2 regions of the Lysinibacillus sp. UBA5990 genome follow, and region 1 is predicted to be linked to the other one. Evidence: riboswitches for the same ligand, from Rfam matches in the RefSeq annotation. Region 1 holds a riboswitch; the other holds the start of a gene.

What was found. A riboswitch is a leader RNA that binds a small molecule or an ion and turns the genes downstream of it on or off. The one in region 1 is predicted to bind cyclic di-AMP.
Region 2: it holds a riboswitch for cyclic di-AMP, as region 1 does, so the genes downstream of both, B3D94_RS06775 (APC family permease) here and B3D94_RS09790 (TrkH family potassium uptake protein) in region 1, are expected to answer to the same signal.

What each region holds. Positions count from the first base shown of each region.
Region 1 is NZ_DJAY01000011.1:471,765-480,674, forward strand. Features, by position in the region: gene B3D94_RS09785 (potassium channel family protein) at 1-492, opposite strand, end outside; gene B3D94_RS09790 (TrkH family potassium uptake protein) at 519-1,856, opposite strand; cyclic di-AMP (ydaO/yuaA leader) riboswitch at 1,973-2,111, opposite strand; gene rpsU (30S ribosomal protein S21) at 2,319-2,492, shown strand; gene B3D94_RS09800 (NfeD family protein) at 2,796-4,124, shown strand; gene floA (flotillin-like protein FloA) at 4,128-5,132, shown strand; gene B3D94_RS09810 (hypothetical protein) at 5,158-5,637, shown strand; gene B3D94_RS09815 (hypothetical protein) at 5,694-5,954, shown strand; gene B3D94_RS09820 (sporulation protein YqfD) at 5,944-7,056, shown strand; gene B3D94_RS09825 (PhoH family protein) at 7,059-8,015, shown strand; gene B3D94_RS09830 (HD family phosphohydrolase) at 8,222-8,910, shown strand, end outside.
Region 2 is NZ_DJAY01000010.1:8,402-17,311, forward strand. Features, by position in the region: gene B3D94_RS06735 (sensor histidine kinase) at 1-44, shown strand, start outside; gene B3D94_RS06740 (ABC transporter ATP-binding protein) at 181-1,104, shown strand; gene B3D94_RS06745 (ABC transporter permease) at 1,097-1,786, shown strand; gene B3D94_RS06750 (Nramp family divalent metal transporter) at 2,401-3,666, opposite strand; gene B3D94_RS06755 (response regulator transcription factor) at 3,881-4,570, shown strand; gene B3D94_RS06760 (HAMP domain-containing sensor histidine kinase) at 4,567-5,862, shown strand; gene B3D94_RS06765 (PepSY domain-containing protein) at 5,859-6,524, shown strand; gene B3D94_RS06770 (PepSY domain-containing protein) at 6,617-7,135, shown strand; cyclic di-AMP (ydaO/yuaA leader) riboswitch at 7,349-7,498, shown strand; gene B3D94_RS06775 (APC family permease) at 7,618-8,910, shown strand, end outside.

The DNA.
Region 1 (8,910 bases):
CAGATTTTGCCCAGCCATTTTTGAAGGGATCATAATTTCTTCTATACTATATTCCTTAGACAATTCGATATAATTCAGCATATTCGGAGACAATAGCTGATTCGCCACGCGCTCTCCCATATCTCGCTCAGGATAAATAATCCAATCAGCTCCTACTTTATCCAAAACTTGACCATGTCTTTTACCGAGGGCCTTAGCAATAACTTTTTTTATCCCTAGTTCTTTTAATAAAGATACCGTTAAAATACTTGACTGCATATCGTTACCTATAGCCACTATAACGCAATCAAAATTTCCAATACCAATAGAGGTTAAGGCCTTTTCTTCAGTTGTATCAGCTACTACAGCGTGGGTAACATAGGGCTCTGCATCCTCCACTCTTTCTTCGTTAATATCAATTCCTAAAATTTCTTGTCCAGCTTCATGTAGTCTACGAGCAACACTTGTTCCGAATCTTCCTAGGCCAATAACAGCATATTGTTTAATCGCCATAGCTATAACACACTCCTCTAATTTTGTTATCCAATCATAATATTGCCTTTAGGATGTCGAAAGGCTTCTGTTTTTCGACGTTTTGTAATAGCGAAAGCAATGGTTAATGGACCTAGTCTTCCGGCAAACATTGTTAAAATAATGAGAAGTCTACCAGTGGGGGATAACTCAGGTGTCAACCCCATCGAAAGACCGACAGTACCAAATGCAGAGGTTGCTTCAAATAAATACATCATGAAACTATGGCGTTCTTCAGTAATGCTTAGAATGATTGTCACAACAACAACGATAAGTACTCCACACATTGTGACAGTCAAAGCCTTTAAGATAGTTTCAGTGACAATTCTACGTTTAAATAAAATAACGTCTTCTTTCCCCCTGATTTGTGACCACATCGTAGCAACTAATACTGCGAAAGTTGTTATTTTTATACCACCTGCAGTGGAGCCAGGTCCAGCTCCAATAAACATTAAGAGAATTATTAAAAATAATGTAGAATGTGTTAAGTCACCAATAGCCAGTGTATTGGAACCTGCTGTTCTTGGTGTAACAGCTTGGTAAAAAGAGCCTAATACTTTGCCCCATTCAGTTAAAGGACCGAGTGTTTCATCATTTCTAAATTCAAACATCAATATCAAAATGGTAGCGCTAACCGTTAAAATAAATGTAGACGCTAAAACAATTTTTGTATGGACGGAAAGTCTTTTAGTAACTCGATATTCATATAGTTCATTCATGACAATAAATCCCAAGCCTCCAAATGTAATGAGAACGCAAATTGTTAAAACAACGAATGGGTCATCTACATAAGCTGTCATTCCGTTAAATCCGCCCATTAAATCAAAACCTGCGTTATTGAAATTGGAAATTGCATGGAAAAAACCGAAATAAACAGCTTTTCCTATAGGCATATCAAAAGAAAAACGAATAGATAAAATAAGACCACCAATCATTTCAATCAATGCTGTAAAGAGCAGTATTCTCTTTACTAATTTAACAAGGCCAGCAATGGAAATATTATTAAATGCTTCCTTAAGCAAAAGTCTTTCTTTTAAAGATATTTTTTTCCCAAGTAATAAAAATAACAATGTTGCAAATGTCATGAATCCTAAACCACCAATTTGGATTAAGAATAAAATGACTACTTCTCCGAAAACTGAAAATGTATCACCTGTATCGACAACAATTAATCCCGTTACACAAGTTGCTGATGTAGCGGTGAATAATGCATTTAAAAACGAAAGTCCTTTTCCATCTTCTGTTGAAAGAGGTATCGTTAAAAGAAAAGTTCCTATGATAATAATAAGTGCAAAGCCAAGTACAAGAATTTTTGGAGGATTTAATGTGTTTCTAAAAGTGTTCATCTTGTTCTCCTCTATAAGATGTAAAATAACTTGATTTTAAAAATGTATAAAAAAAGACCAACTAAAAAAGCATGTAAAAGGATAGGAGAAAATATGCTATAATGGTGGTCGAATAGGACCTCCTTCGCTTTAGCCGACGAAGTTAGCTGACGGGTAGGATGGCGAAAGAGTTTTCATCCTTTCTGCATTTGCAGAATTAACCCCAATATTTTGGGTCCTCCGTTCTCAATGTTTGAGATTTGGCCAGTATTAAATTGAATGTGAAAAATGCAATTATTTTTTTATTGTGAGCAAAATTTGATCATCTAATTCCAATTAGAAATAAAACCAAAAATTCACTTGATATTTTCGTACACTTTCTATTGACCATTATTAGACAATACGATATAATTTTTTAGTACACAACAGAAGGTGATTTGCCTAATTGTGTATTGACGTGTGTTCGGAGGGAGGGAAAGAGAGATGTCAAAAACTGTCGTTCGCAAAAACGAATCGCTTGAAGATGCTCTTCGCCGCTTCAAACGTACTGTATCAAAAAGTGGTACAATTCAAGAAGTTAGAAAGCGCGAGTTCTACGAAAAACCTAGCGTAAAACGTAAAAAGAAATCAGAAGCTGCACGTAAACGTAAGTGGTAATTTAATTTCCCATTAAAAATCCCTACGTTCATAACACGCAATCGTATGATTCACTGAGCAGACAAAGATATACCTGAAATTAATTACAGCTGTAATTAATTTCAGGTATTTTACATTGCTCATTTTACGTACATATGAGAAAGCCGGATGGATATCATATAGATTCATTCGGCTTTTTTGTGTAATACTAAGTAATATAAGCAACATGTACTTATAGTCGAAATAATTTTTTAGATTTGTGAAACTTTTTACATGTTCGACCGTATATACAGAGGAGAGGCATGTTAGAAGGGAGGGAAAAAGGTGCGAAAACGGAGAATCCTTAGTTACTTTCTAGTGATATGGATGACTTTTTTGTTAGCGTTTCCATTAACTTCGGCTTTTGCAAGCAGTAAGGTTTACCACGTTCCTATTCATAATGAAGTAGAGCGAGGGCTTCACGCATTTTTAGAACGAGCTTTTAATGAGGCTAAAGAAAACAATGCGAAAGCGATTATTTTAGATATACATACGCCTGGCGGATTTGTGAATGCAGCAAGTGATATCGCCATGCTTATGGATGCAACGGATATACGTACGATTGCTTTTATTAATAAGGATGCCCATTCAGCAGGTGCTTTTTTAGCCTTACATGCGGATGAAATCTACATGGTGCCCAATGGAACAATTGGTGCAGCAGCTGTCATTGATTCAGCTGGTAATGCAGCTGATTTGAAAGCAAATAGTGCATGGCTTGCTCAAATGTCGGCAGCAGCGGAAACGTCAGGTCGAGATCCTAAGTATGCTTTAGCAATGGCTGATTCGAGTTATGAATTGCCGGAGTACCGTGCGGAAGGAAAAAATCTATTAACGCTTTCAGCATCGGAGGCATTAAAAGTCGAATACTCAGAGGGTACCGTGAAAAATTTTCAGGAACTTTTAGAGAAAATAGACTTACAAGAGAGTGATGTCGTTCCAATCGAACCAACATTCTCTGAGAAATTGGCTCGTTTTATTACAAATCCAATCATTGTTCCAATTTTATTATCCATTGCAAGTCTAGGTCTTGTTATGGAACTCTATTCGCCAGGATTTGGAGTTCCAGGTACAATGGGATTATCAGCACTTGGATTATTTTTCTTTGGACACATGGTTGCGGGCTTTGCTGGCTATGAATCCTTATTGTTATTTATTATTGGTTTAGCACTTGTAGTTGCAGAGTTTTTTGTTCCTGGTGGAATTGTCGGTATTTTAGGTGGTGTGCTCATAATACTAAGTTTATTACTGGCAGGTGCAAATATTATGCAAATGATAGTAGCAATTCTCATTGCGCTTGTAATAGCGATTATAGGAATGGTGATTCTGATGAAATTTTTCGGGAAAAAACTGCATGTCTTAAACAGGCTGGTGTTAATGGATGCAACTACGACAGAAGAGGGCTATGTATCCAACGTCAATCGCACAGAATTGTTAGGAAAAGTAGGGACTACACTTACTCCATTACGTCCATCGGGTACAATGGTTCTTGGCAGTGAACGCATTGATGTTGTATCAGAGGGCGGCTATGTCGATGCAAATAAACATGTAGAAATTATTAAAGTTGAAGGCTCACGTATTGTCGTGAGACAAACAGAAAAAGAGATGGAGGAATAGAAAATGGGTTTTGATTTAGCATTAATTGGTCCTATAGCTGGATTGGTTATTTTATTCATTGTACTAGCGGTATTCTTTACCTTTGTACCAGTAGCGCTATGGATTTCTGCACTGGCTGCAGGTGTCCGTGTTAGCATTTTCACACTAATTGGGATGCGTTTACGTCGTGTAATTCCGTCTCGAATTGTAAATCCGTTGATTAAAGCACATAAAGCAGGTTTACCTGTAACGATTAATCAGCTTGAGAGTCACTATTTAGCGGGTGGTAATGTAGACCGTGTTGTCAATGCGTTAATCGCAGCCCATCGTGCAAATATCGAGTTAACATTTGAACGTTGTGCGGCAATTGATTTAGCGGGGCGTGATGTATTAGAAGCTGTACAAATGTCTGTTAACCCAAAAGTCATTGAAACACCATTTATTGCAGGTGTTGCTATGAACGGGATTGAAGTAAAAGCGAAGGCACGTATTACAGTGCGCGCAAACATTGAACGTTTAGTCGGTGGTGCTGGTGAAGAAACGGTTATTGCTCGTGTAGGTGAAGGGATCGTTTCTACAATTGGTAGCGCTTCTAGTCATACGACAGTTCTTGAAAATCCAGATATGATTTCACAAACAGTTTTATCAAAAGGTTTGGATTCAGGGACAGCCTTTGAAATCTTATCCATTGACATTGCCGATGTAGATATTGGTAAAAACATTGGGGCAGAATTACAAATTGAGCAAGCGCAGGCAGATAAAAACATTGCCCAGGCAAAAGCTGAGGAACGTCGTGCAATGGCTGTAGCGAATGAGCAAGAAATGATTGCTCGTGTTCAAGAGATGAAAGCGAAAGTAGTAGAAGCTGAAGCAGAAGTACCTCAAGCGATGGCGGAAGCATTACGCTCAGGTAATCTTGGTATTATGGATTACATGAACTATCGTAACATTCAAGCTGATACGGCTATGCGTGATTCCATTTCAAAAGTAAGCAACGATAAACCAGAAACAAATGAACCAAATGTTTAATAACGGAAAGGAGCGGAACTAACATATGGAACAATTAATTATTTTTGCAATAATTGCCATAGTCAGCTCTATTTTCGGAAAATCAAAAAATAAAAAACCACAAAAACCGATGCCTCCTTTTAATAATAAGGATACACGTGTAGAGTCACCTATTCAGGAAGAAACTCCGCAACGTCATCAAAGACCACAAAGTTTTGAAGATTTTGCTCGAGAATTTATTGGGGATTGGATTCCAGAAAATGAAAAGGTTCAAGAGACTAAAAAATATGTTGAGGAACAAGTGAAGAAGGAAGTCCCAAGCTATGTTGCGCCACCTGTCATTCCAGCTGATGTGCCACACCGCTCGTCTATCCGCGAGCAAAAAGGACGCTTAGCAGCTGGGAAAGAAGAAGTGAAAGCAACTGGGACTCATTCTCCTTTCCGAGTTCCGCAATCTAAAAATGCTCTCATGCAGGCTGTGGTAATGGCTGAAATATTAGGTCCTCCAAAAGCAAAAAGAAAATAACTAGCATGTCCTCCTTTTTCGATGCATATATTGCCGAAGAAGGAGGCATTTTTTTTATGAAAAAATTATTTCAATTAACGCCACTACTTGAATTGTCCGAATATGAATCATTAAAAATCATTGGACCTTACCGTTTTATTCATGCAGATGCAACGACATGTTCGTTTGCTTATGCAGATTATCATATTACTGTTACTGCGGATTTGGTGAAGATTCATGCACTAAAAGAAGAAATGCTTCATCTCTCTGTTGAAAACTTACAAGAGATTCATATGAAAATGACAAAGAATATGGGTGTGAGCAAAAATGTGGAATAATCGGCCAATCATTATACGTATAAAGCGTCATGAAAATGTTCATCCTTTTATTCAAGCATTGCACGCACAACATGTTCCATTAAAGCGTGTTGTCTTTAGAGAACAAGAGGTTTCATTTGAAACAACGATGCATCATTTGCCAAAAATTCGCCGTATAAGAAGAGGTTTTCGCTTGAAAATGGCTGTTTTTTATGCGGATGAGCTGCAAGTTTTCCGAGCTCAGGTTTGGACTTTGCTTGGTTTGGCTTTGATGATTGCCATCCCAATACTTGGTGCGCAAGTGATTTGGAAAGTAGACATAGATGCAGCGACACCTGAATTGGAGCAGCGCTTAGGTAAAACCTTTCATGATACCTTTCAATTAGAAACACCACTTTCTAAAAAAAATTTACCTTCTAATACTGTTATACGCCAAAAGCTATTAGAACAGCATCGAGAGCTCTCATGGGTGCATATTGAAAAAAATGGAGGACGCGTGGTACTAAGACCACAGGAATCGCCTAAACAAACGAAGCAGACAAATGAAAAATTGGCATCTCAATTAGTAGCAACTAAAAGCGGTATTATTACTCACTTTGATATCCAAAATGGGGAGCGGAAAATTTCAATTAATGATACGGCCTATGAGGGGGATGTCCTTGTTAGTGGAGTGATTGAAAGTGGAACAAATCATGTCTTTGTTGGCGCAAAGGGTGAGGTTTTTGCAGACTATTGGCTAGAATGTACATTTAAAATTCCTACAAAGATTACAATGGAAACCTTGCAACAAAAGCAATGGCGAGTATTGGTGAAAGGTATTCATCAAGAAAAAGTTGATTATGTGCAAAAAAAGGATTTACCGAATTGGCTAGACCCTTATGTTTCAATTGTGGAGGAACAGCAAACGAAAACTATGCAGGTGGAGCTTGATGAATCGAAAATCGAGTCTTTACTCATCCCACTCCTGCATGAAAAAGTAATACGTTCGTTACCTGCAAAATCCATCATCAAAAAAGAAAACCTTTTACAGGCAAAGTGGGGTAATGGTACAGTTGAAGGGAAAGTTCTATTTTTAGTCAATGAAAACATTGCAAGTCCAATACATGGCCTACAAGGAGAATGATTATGTCAGAACAGTTAACTGTATTACAAGTGGATAATCCAAACGAAGCGGTTATGCTACTCGGAATTTCCGATGCAAATATGAAGCTGGTTGAGGAAGCACTTAATGTTCATATCATTACCCGTGGTGAACAAATTCAACTTGCGGGTGAAGAAAGTGCTAAGGAACAGGCAACATTTCTGCTGCATGCATTATTGAAGGTCATTCGCAAAGGTATTAATATTGATCAGCGTGATGTATCTACAGCTATTGAAATGACTCAAAAAGGTACCATTGAATATTTTGCAGAACTTTATGATGAAGAAATAGCACGCACGACAAAAGGTAAACCGATTCGTGCAAAAACAATTGGTCAAAGAGAATACATACAAGCAATCCGTCATAAAGACGTTGTTTTTGGTATTGGTCCAGCCGGTACTGGGAAAACGTATTTAGCGGTAGTCATGGCAACGCAGGCACTTAAAAATGGGCATGTCAAGCGCATTATTTTAACTCGTCCAGCTGTTGAAGCAGGTGAGTCTCTAGGCTTCCTTCCTGGTGATTTAAAGGAAAAGGTAGATCCTTATTTAAGACCTCTCTATGACGCCTTAAACGACATCTACGGTGCTGAACAGACGCAACGGTTGATTGAACGTGGAACTATTGAAATTGCACCATTGGCTTATATGCGTGGCCGTACATTAGATGATGCTTTCGTTATTTTAGATGAAGCACAAAATACAACTCATCAACAAATGAAAATGTTTTTAACACGACTAGGCTTTGGTTCGAAAATGGTAATTACAGGTGATAAAACACAAATTGATTTGCCTAAAAATACGGAGTCTGGCTTGATCGTAGCAGAACGCACATTAAAATATGTAAAATCAATCCATTTCCAAGTGTTAGAACAGGGTGATGTTGTCCGTCACCCAATAGTAGCCAAAATCATTCAAGCCTACGAAGAACAGCAACTTTAGAATTTCTGCTCCGAAAGCAAAGCGACAGGGGCAATAGGGTTTAAAAAAGTCCGCCCTGTGAATGAGAATTAAAAAAATGGTCAAAAAATGGAAAAAAATGTGACAGCTATACAAATTTGTATAGCTGTTTTTTGCTTTCTTATACATTTTTCGAGAAAAATGTATGTTGAATTGGTATGATAGTAGGTAGATAGAGGAGGTGCCAGATGGAGAAACAACTTCGAAAATTTACAGAGCTTATCGGTTTTCGCTATTTTATTATCATCATTCTCATTTTAACAGGATGCCTACAATTTGGCTTGATGTATGGCAATGTTAAAGGAGTTACATATGATTTCAAACCTTTACAGTTAGCGCCTGAAACCGTACGATCTACTAAAACAATAGAAGATACCTACAAGACACAGCAAGAGCGGGAAAAAGCCGCAACTGCAGTAGGCCCGGTCTATCAATTTTCGGAGGATGTCGCCAAGCAAAGAGCAGCGATTGTCACATCGTTATTTGATTATGTACTTGAGGTAAAAAAGGATGTGGCAAATAGTAAGGAACCTATTGCAATTGCCGATCAAGTAGGGCAGCTTCGCAAAAAATTTGAATCGCTCGATGAAGATCAAATGCCACTCATCTTTACGGATTCGCAGCTAGAAGGACTTTTAGTGCAGAGCGATGAGGATTTAAATAGAACAAGTATCCAATTATCCAAAACGGTAGAGGAATACTTACAAAAATCCATTCGACCTGAAAATGTCTTTGTTGCTCAAAATGACTTTGAGACGAAAATTCGAGGACAAAGAGGGTATCCAGATAAAATATTCAACACGGTTGTTTTAATTGGCCGTACAAGCATTATTGAAAATGAAACCGTTAACGAAGAGCAAACGAAAATAAGAAAAGA
Region 2 (8,910 bases), on a different contig from region 1:
AAAAGACCATTTTTACCATTGCATTAAAACGAATGATGTATTGAAATCACAGCTTGTAGAGCTTTTATTGTGCTTTACAGGCTTTTCTTATGCTCTTAAGGAATTTGTAAGAATCCAGTAATAAATTAGAGAGTTTCATTTTTTATAATGACAATAGCCACATTTGAGGGAGAGATTGACATGACATATATTGTGAAAACAAACCAGCTTACGAAAGTGTACGAAGGAAAAGAAGTGGTTTCTGCTGTCAATATGAACGTGAAGAAGGGAGAGATTTATGGCTTTTTAGGCCCTAATGGAGCGGGTAAAACGACAGTTATGAAGATGCTAACGAATCTGACAAAGCCAACAAGTGGAGATGTTGAAATATTTGGTGAGAGGTTGACCGATCGTTCGTATGAAATATTAAAAAGAATGGGAACGATTATTGAATATCCTATTTTCTATGAAAAATTAACGGCTAGGGAAACCTTAGAACTGCATTGCGAATATATGGGCTATTACAATAAGCAGGAAATTGCCCATGTACTTAACCTTGTAAAATTAACAAATGCAGAGGAGAAACGGGTAAAAGATTTCTCACTAGGGATGAAACAGAGACTAGGTATTGCACGCGCTATTATTACAAAGCCAGAGCTCCTAATTTTAGATGAGCCAATTAATGGACTAGATCCCATTGGGATTAAAGAGTTGAGAGAGCTTTTTAAAATGCTCTGTACGGAGTATGGCATTACGATCATTATCTCTAGTCATATATTAGGGGAAATTGAACAATTGGCCGATACGATAGGTGTCATCAAGGAAGGTAGGCTCATTACTGAAGTAACGATGGATACGATTAATCGTAATCAAGCCGACTTTATTGAAGTGATCGTAAACGATGGTAAGAAGGCAGCCTTTATTTTAGAAAGTGAATTGAAAATGGCTAATTTCAAACTGATGGATGACAATTCTATACGAATTTATGATTTGACAGTATCCCAAAAGGTTCTAACAAAAACATTGATTGAACATGATATTGAAATAGAGGAGATTAGCAAAAAAACTAGCACATTAGAGGATTACTTCCTTAAGCTAATAAATGGAGGGATTGTTCATGCTTAATTTAATGCGTTTGGAAATGAAAAAATATCATTTAGGCTCCTATTTTAAAAGTGCTATGTTTGCTAACTTTATTATTTTAGGATTTATGTTTATGATTTTATTTATTTCTAAAGTAGAAGGGGAAGTTGATATTGCAAATTATGAAATGGCTTTAAGTGTCATCGATTCATTTGTCAGAGCCGTATTTATTATTTTTGCAGCTACATTAATAGCTAAACTGATTATCGGAGAATATAAGTTTAAAACAATCACATTGGCCTTTATGTATCCTGTAAGCCGAAAGAAATTAATCGCTGCTAAGCTTGCGATTGTCATGCTTTTTACCTTTAGTGCAATCATCGTTTCAAATGTCTTGATTACAACCATCTTTTGCATCGTAAGCGATAAATTTGATTTAATTCCTGATGTTTTATCTAATACTTTAATCATGCAACATATACCATCTGTACTCATGAATGCAATTGCTGCCTCAGGGATGGCATTAATTCCATTATATTTCGGAATGAGAAAATACTCTATTCCAGCAACAATTATTTCTTCTATTCTAATCGTATCATTGACTTCATCCAATACAGGTAACTTCACATTGAATGACATCATTATTATTCCAATCTCGTTAGCAATCATAGGTATTAGTATTGCCTACCTAGCTATCCGCAATATTGAGAAGGTCGATGTTTAATGAAAGGGCCAGGTACTCATAAGTTTTGTTGATATCGAATGATGATTATAGCAATTTGATAGTAAGCTACTCGGTTGTTACACTCACATAGTCGATCTTGTAAAATAGGTAACTAAACTTATTAAATATAGAAAAAAATTAACGTAGAGCAATAAAAATAAGTAATTTGATTCCCATAATAGAAATTTAATTAAAATAGAAAAGGAAATGGCCAATAAAATAGTTAAAAACAGATTTCCTTTTTTGCCATTATGGCATTGTAAAACTATTAATACAATCATAATAATTATAGGTATATAAAATTGCATTAAAAACCTCCTGTATTAAAAATGACAAAATAGTAAATATTTGTTTTATTAATCTTATATTTATTTTAAGGTGATTTCAACGAGGAAATTAAGAATTCCAACCATTGTTGCTGAATTATCAACTGTAAATTCTGCACTGCTTTAGCTGTCCCACAAGATGTGTCTATTTATGGTTTTCCTTTTGGGTGAACCGGACCATGTAATATTCAATGGTATTATTATCAACAAAAAGGCATCGAGATTTTTCTTCTCGATGCCTTTTGCTGATGATGCTCTTAATTTAAATTTTAGTATTAATTCACTACTTCATCCAAATATTGTTTCACCTAGTAAGTAAATATTTAATGCCACAACAATTACAACTACAAACCAGCCTAAAATAGTAGTAATACGGTGGTTCACTAAACCGCCCATAATGTCTCGTTTGCTTGTAAACATAACGAGAGGGACGAGGGCGAATGCAATACCGAAAGATAACACAACCTGACTAAGAACAAGCGCATGGGTTGCATTTACACCGGATGCAATAATTGCTAACGGAGGCACCATCGTAATGGCTCTCCGTAAATAAAGTGGTATTTTTCGTTGAATGAAGCCTTGCATCACTACGTCACCTGCTAATGTCCCTACAGAGGAGCTAGCTAGCCCAGCAATTAGTAAACCAAGACCAAAGGATACGGCGGCCATTGGGCCGAGAGCATCCTTTAAACCGTTATAGGCAACATCTAAATCCTCTACTACAATCCCTTGTGTGTGAAAAACTGCTGCCGCAATAATGAGCATACTCATATTGATGGCTCCAGCAATGATCATAGCGATGATAATATCAATAAATTCAAAACGGAAGATTCGTCTTTTTTCTTCTTCATTACGACCGATGATGCGACTTTGTGTTAAAGAAGAATGTAAGTAAATAGCATGGGGCATGACTGTCGCACCTAAAATACCTGTTGCTAATAGTAATGAGTCCACCCCTTCAAACTGAGGTGTGAACATACCAAACGCTACTTCGCCCCATTCTGGCTGAGCTAAAAATGTTTGGAAGGCAAATGCTAATACGACAATTAAAACCATGCCAGAAATGCCTGCCTCAAAGGCTCTGAATCCTCTTCTTTGAAGCTCTAGAATAGCAAATGATCCGACCGCTGTGATGATAGCTGCTGGAAGCATAGGGATATTAAATAACAAATAAAGCCCTAATGCTGCCCCGATAAATTCAGCAAGGTCGGTGGCGATAATTACTAATTCAGCCTGAATCCAAAGAAATATAGATGTCTTTTTAGAAAAATGTTCACGTGCCACCTCAGGTAAATTTTTTCCTGTCGCAATACCAAGCTTTGCAGATAAGGATTGGATGAGTACCGCCATTAAATTAGAAAAGGCTATTACCCAAAGGAGTAAGTATCCATATTGAGAGCCAGCTGTAATATTTGTGGCAAAATTGCCAGGATCAATATAGGCGACCGCTGCAATGAATGCAGGCCCAAGAAAAGGTAAAAACCGTCGCCAACCTTTTATATCTCCATCTAAAACCGCCTCAGCAGACGATTTTGTGACTTGTTTGTATACCATATTTGTTCCCTCATTTCAAAAAGTATCGTTTGAGAAATAAAGTTTCCTAGAGGAAAATAAGATAATAGTATTCTAACGCTAGGATTAGAAAAAGGGAAGCGCTTTGCTTAAAATTTTAAAAAAATAAGTATGTACATTTCTCATCATTTTCTAATTAGACTTTCACCGCTTGCATCGTTTACGATTAAAAGAAAAGGTGAAGGACTGATTCGACATGAGCAATCGAATTTTAATTATAGAAGATGAAGAAAATATTGCGAGAGTGCTCCAGTTAGAGCTTCAATTTGAAGGCTATGAAGCGGTGATGGCCCATACAGGAGCAGACGGTTTATTGCAATATCGTGAGCAGCAATGGGATTTAATCTTACTGGATATTATGTTACCCGAAATGAGTGGCATAGATGTACTAAAGCGTATTCGCGCAACAGAATCACAAACCCCAGTTATTATGCTAACTGCTAAAAGTGAGGTGGAGGATAAGGTAAAGGGATTGGATTTGGGAGCTAATGATTATGTGACAAAGCCCTTTGAAATTGAAGAATTACTGGCCCGTATCCGTAATGCACTACGGTTTTCTCAAAAGGCTAGTCCAACACAGGTTGGTGTATCGTTTGGACAGTTATCGATCAATGAGCAAACAAGAGAAGTTATTTATTATGGGAAGGAGATCCAACTGACTCCTAGAGAATACGATTTATTGCTATATTTAATGAAGCATCCTAAGCAGGTGCTCACAAGGGAACAAATATTAGAGACTGTATGGGGCTTTGATTACTACGGAGATACAAATGTTGTGGATGTCTATATTCGATATGTGCGCCAAAAGCTTGAAATCGCTAATGCAACACCCATTATTCAAACAGTTCGAGGTGTAGGTTATGTGTTAAAGGAAAATAAATCATGAAGCTTAAAACAAAGATTCATCTACTTACCACTTTGTTAATGCTAGTAATTTTAGTGGCAACCAATAGTGGAATTTACTTTTTGTACGAGAAATTTGCCTATAATACGGAATATAGTCAACTTCATACACGAGCAAATGATTTAAGCTCAACATTAAGTCAGTTGAATGCACAAACCAACCTACAGCAAGTATTAAGAGCGTATATGCCAGCTGGTGGTGCTATCTATGTTTATGATGGAGAAAATTTGAAGACGAAGGTTCAGGCCACCCTAGACATGCCTGATGTTACTTCCATTACCTATACAATGCCTACTATTTGGATAGATGGGACAATTGTGGGTATCACCTTACAGCAATCCATGGAGGAAGTAGAGAGCACACTGGATTTATTAAAGGCTATTTTGATTGTCGTGTCCATTATTGCCACTATCCCAATATTTTTAGCGAGTTTGGCACTTGGTCGCCTAATTTTATTACCTCTAGAACGCTTAAATGCGACAATGCGCAAAAGTGCATTGACGGGAAAATATGAAAAAATGGACACCCCTGCTAAAGGTGGGGATGAATTAGCAAAAATTAATCGAACGTTCAATATGATGATGGAGAAGCTTGAACAGCACTATCAAAAGCAACAAGAGTTCGTTTCAAATGCTTCTCACGAATTAAAAACGCCCATTACTGTTATCGAAAGCTATGCAAAGTTACTCTTAAGACGGGGCTTTGACAACCGTGAAGTAACGCAGGAATCACTTCAGGCTATTGCAAATGAATCTTCTCGTATGCATGAAATGGTATTGCAATTGTTAGAGCTAGCAAAAAATAATGAGCATATGGATATTCATATTGAACAGCTAGAGCTGGCTCCCTTCCTAAATAAAGTGGCTGCACAAATGCAGCAGGCGTATCATCGAACTTTTATAGTCGATGCAAAAGCACCGCAATTTATCTACAGTGATGAAAAAATTTTGAAGCAGTTACTCTTTATTTTGCTTGATAATGCTAGGAAATATAGTGAGGATGATGTTCATATCTCCATAGCTGAAACTACTAAGCATGTACGAATGATGATTCAGGATTTTGGGGTCGGTATTCCTGCAGAGCATGTTCCGCATTTGTTTGAGCGTTTTTACCGCGTCACAGAGGATCGTAATCGTAAAACAGGCGGTTCTGGCTTAGGGCTTGCGATTGCACATGATCTTGCTGGACAACTGGGCATCACCATAGATGTGGAAAGTACAGTTGGAGAAGGTTCAAGTTTTACCTTATGTATACCAAAGGAGGGGCAACAATGAAAAAGTGGGCTTTAATACTTATTGTGATTGTCCTTCTTTGTAGTGGAGTGCTGTGGTTTATTCAAAATCGCTATTTTCAAAAGGAGCCTCTCAGTGAAGAGGAGGCCATACACCATATCGAAGCTATTTACAAAGGTCAAGTTTCAGAAGTAAAGAAGCGTGGAAATTCATTTGAAATACAATTTACACGTGAGAATTTGAAATATACAGCCATGCTTGATGCTACAACACAGCAGGTTTCTGATCTAACGGTGCAAAAAGGGCAAAGTAAATTATTGTTAACAGAAAATCAAATAAGAAAAATGATAAAAGAAAAATATGGTGATGTAGAAAGCGTCATGCTCACTGAAACCATTTATACCGCACGTGTTGAAAAGGAGCATAAGCAAAAAGATATAACAGTAGATGGCTATTCGGGTGAAGTGTTATCTGAAAAAGATGTAGAACCACTAAATCAGCCTGAAAAACCCCATATTATTACCGAACAGCAAGCCATTGATATAGCGTTGCAACAATTAACTGGGAAAGTGGACTCTGTAGATTTTGAAGATACGGCAGATGGCGGTTACTATTTAGTTGAAATTGAAACAGAGCATGAAGAGGCCACTTTTCAAATTCATGCTGTATCTGGAAAGGTCCTTTCTGTTTCATGGGACGATTAAACGAGTTTCTCATGAAATTCTAATGTTCCTCTTATAGTTCTATCATCTTAGCTTGGTAAGCTAAAAGCAGATAAAACAAAGGAGAGATGAACATGAAAAAAATAATTATGATTCCTGCATTAGTGGTGACTCTTGGTGTTGGAGCGGCAATTGGTTCGACAACTTTATTATCAGGAAGTGCACAAGAAAAAAAGATCCTATCCATGCAAGAAATCGAAAAGAAAGCATTAGCAGTAGTAGATGGGACAGTAGCAGATATTGAACTAGATCAAAATCGCTATCGCTCTGTTTATGAGGTAGAGGTGCATGCTGATAAAGTAGAGTATGATTTAAAATTAGATGCCTATACTGGAAAATTACTTAAGCAGAAGAAAGAGCGTCAAGATGACGATGATAATGAATGGGTTAACGCTAATACTGCTACTAACCTTATAAGTAAAGAAAAGGCTATTGAAGCGGCTCTAACAAAAGCAAAGGGTACAGTAACAAAAATTAAATTAGATGATGGTATCTATGAAATCGAGTTAAAAAATGGCCAATATGAATATGACGTTGATGTTGATTCGATTACAGGAGAAATTGTCGACTTTGAACAAGATATGGAAGACTAATAATAGTTGTTGCCTTAAAAGTAGAGCATACTTTTAAGGTTTTTTTGTTGTAAAATGCCTTTAAATTAGGTGTTCGCCGGTAAATTAATTTCTACCATGGATGTTAACAATGTATTTCAAAAAGTCTATGTATTTCACTTGTAAAAAATAAAAATTTTCTTCTTTACTTTTTTTATCGACAGGCGTAATATGACATCATTATTAAAGTTTCAAATTTCTAAATCGCTGAAGCAAACTAGACGCGGGGGACCCATTTTAGACGGAGTGCATAAGCAATCCTTGGGGTGAATCTCTTCTTTTGAAGGGTAGGGCTACTCAGGCCCGAATCCGACAGCTAACCTCGTAAGCGTTAAGAGCAGAAAAGTTGGAGCTTGGCAGACAGATGAGCGTCTACAAGTCTTATTTAGTGATGACTTGTAGGCGTTTTTTGATCTCATTTAGGAAGGCGAAACACAATCTAAGAAACTAGAAGGTGTTTATTGATGAAATCCTCATTTAAACGTTATGTAATCGGCAAACCATTAAGATCCGATGCGTTAGGGGAACAAAAGCTTAGTAAAACAAAGGCATTGGCAATATTATCGTCCGATGCTTTGTCTTCCGTAGCCTATGGACCGGAACAAATATTAATTGTCCTGATGACTGTGGGAACATTAGCATTTTGGTATTCTTTACCGATTGCAGCAGGGGTTGTTGTCCTATTGGTGGCACTGACTTTATCATATCGTCAGGTTATATTCGCCTATCCACACGGGGGCGGCGCTTATGTAGTATCTAGGGAAAATTTAGGTGTGAACGCGGGTCTTGTAGCAGGTGGCTCATTGCTCGTTGATTATATTTTAACGGTAGCGGTAAGTGTATCAGCAGGGACGGACGCAATTACATCGGCATTTCCAAGTCTGCACCCATACAATGTGCCAATTGCTATTATCTTTGTGATTTTTTTAACGATCTTGAACTTACGTGGTGTAACAGAGTCCGCCTCTGTTTTGGCGTATCCAGTCTATCTGTTTGTAGTCGTTATGTTAGTGTTGATCGGGATGGGGCTCTATAATGTTGCAACAGGTCAGGTGCCGGCAGAGCTGCATCCAAAGATTGGTACACCAGTCGCAGGGATTAGTTTATTTATTTTATTAAAGGCATTTGCGTCAGGAAGCTCAGCTTTAACAGGGGTAGAAGCTATTTCAAATGCGATTCCTAATTTTAGAAATCCTGCCCCTAATAATGCTGCTAAAACATTGTTAGCAATGGGCGGAATTTTAGCGGTTTTATTTATCGGTATTGTTAGTTTAGCTTATTTTTACGGAATTGCCCCCACTTCGGAAGCGACAGTCGTTTCCCAACTAGCAGAAGCAAGTGTTGGTCGAAATTTCTTTTATTATATAGTACAGGGTACAACAGCGATGATTTTGGTACTTGCAGCAAATACGGGCTATTCAGCATTTCCTCTACTTGCTGTTAATTTATCAAAAGACGGATTTATCCCGAGAATATTCCAAATGCGTGGGGATCGCCTAGGGTATTCCAATGGCATTATGATGCTAGGGCTAGCAGCCATTGTCTTAATCATATTATTTGACGGGGCAACAGAACATTTAATTCCACTCTACGCTGTTGGGGTATTTATTCCGTTTACATTAGCGCAAACGGGAATGATGCGAAAATGGTGGCGTGAAAAACCTACTGGCTGGATGGCAAAATTTACGATCAACACAATTGGTGCAGCCATTTCGTTTATCGTAGCGATGATGTTTTTTGTGACGAAGTTGCCTCAA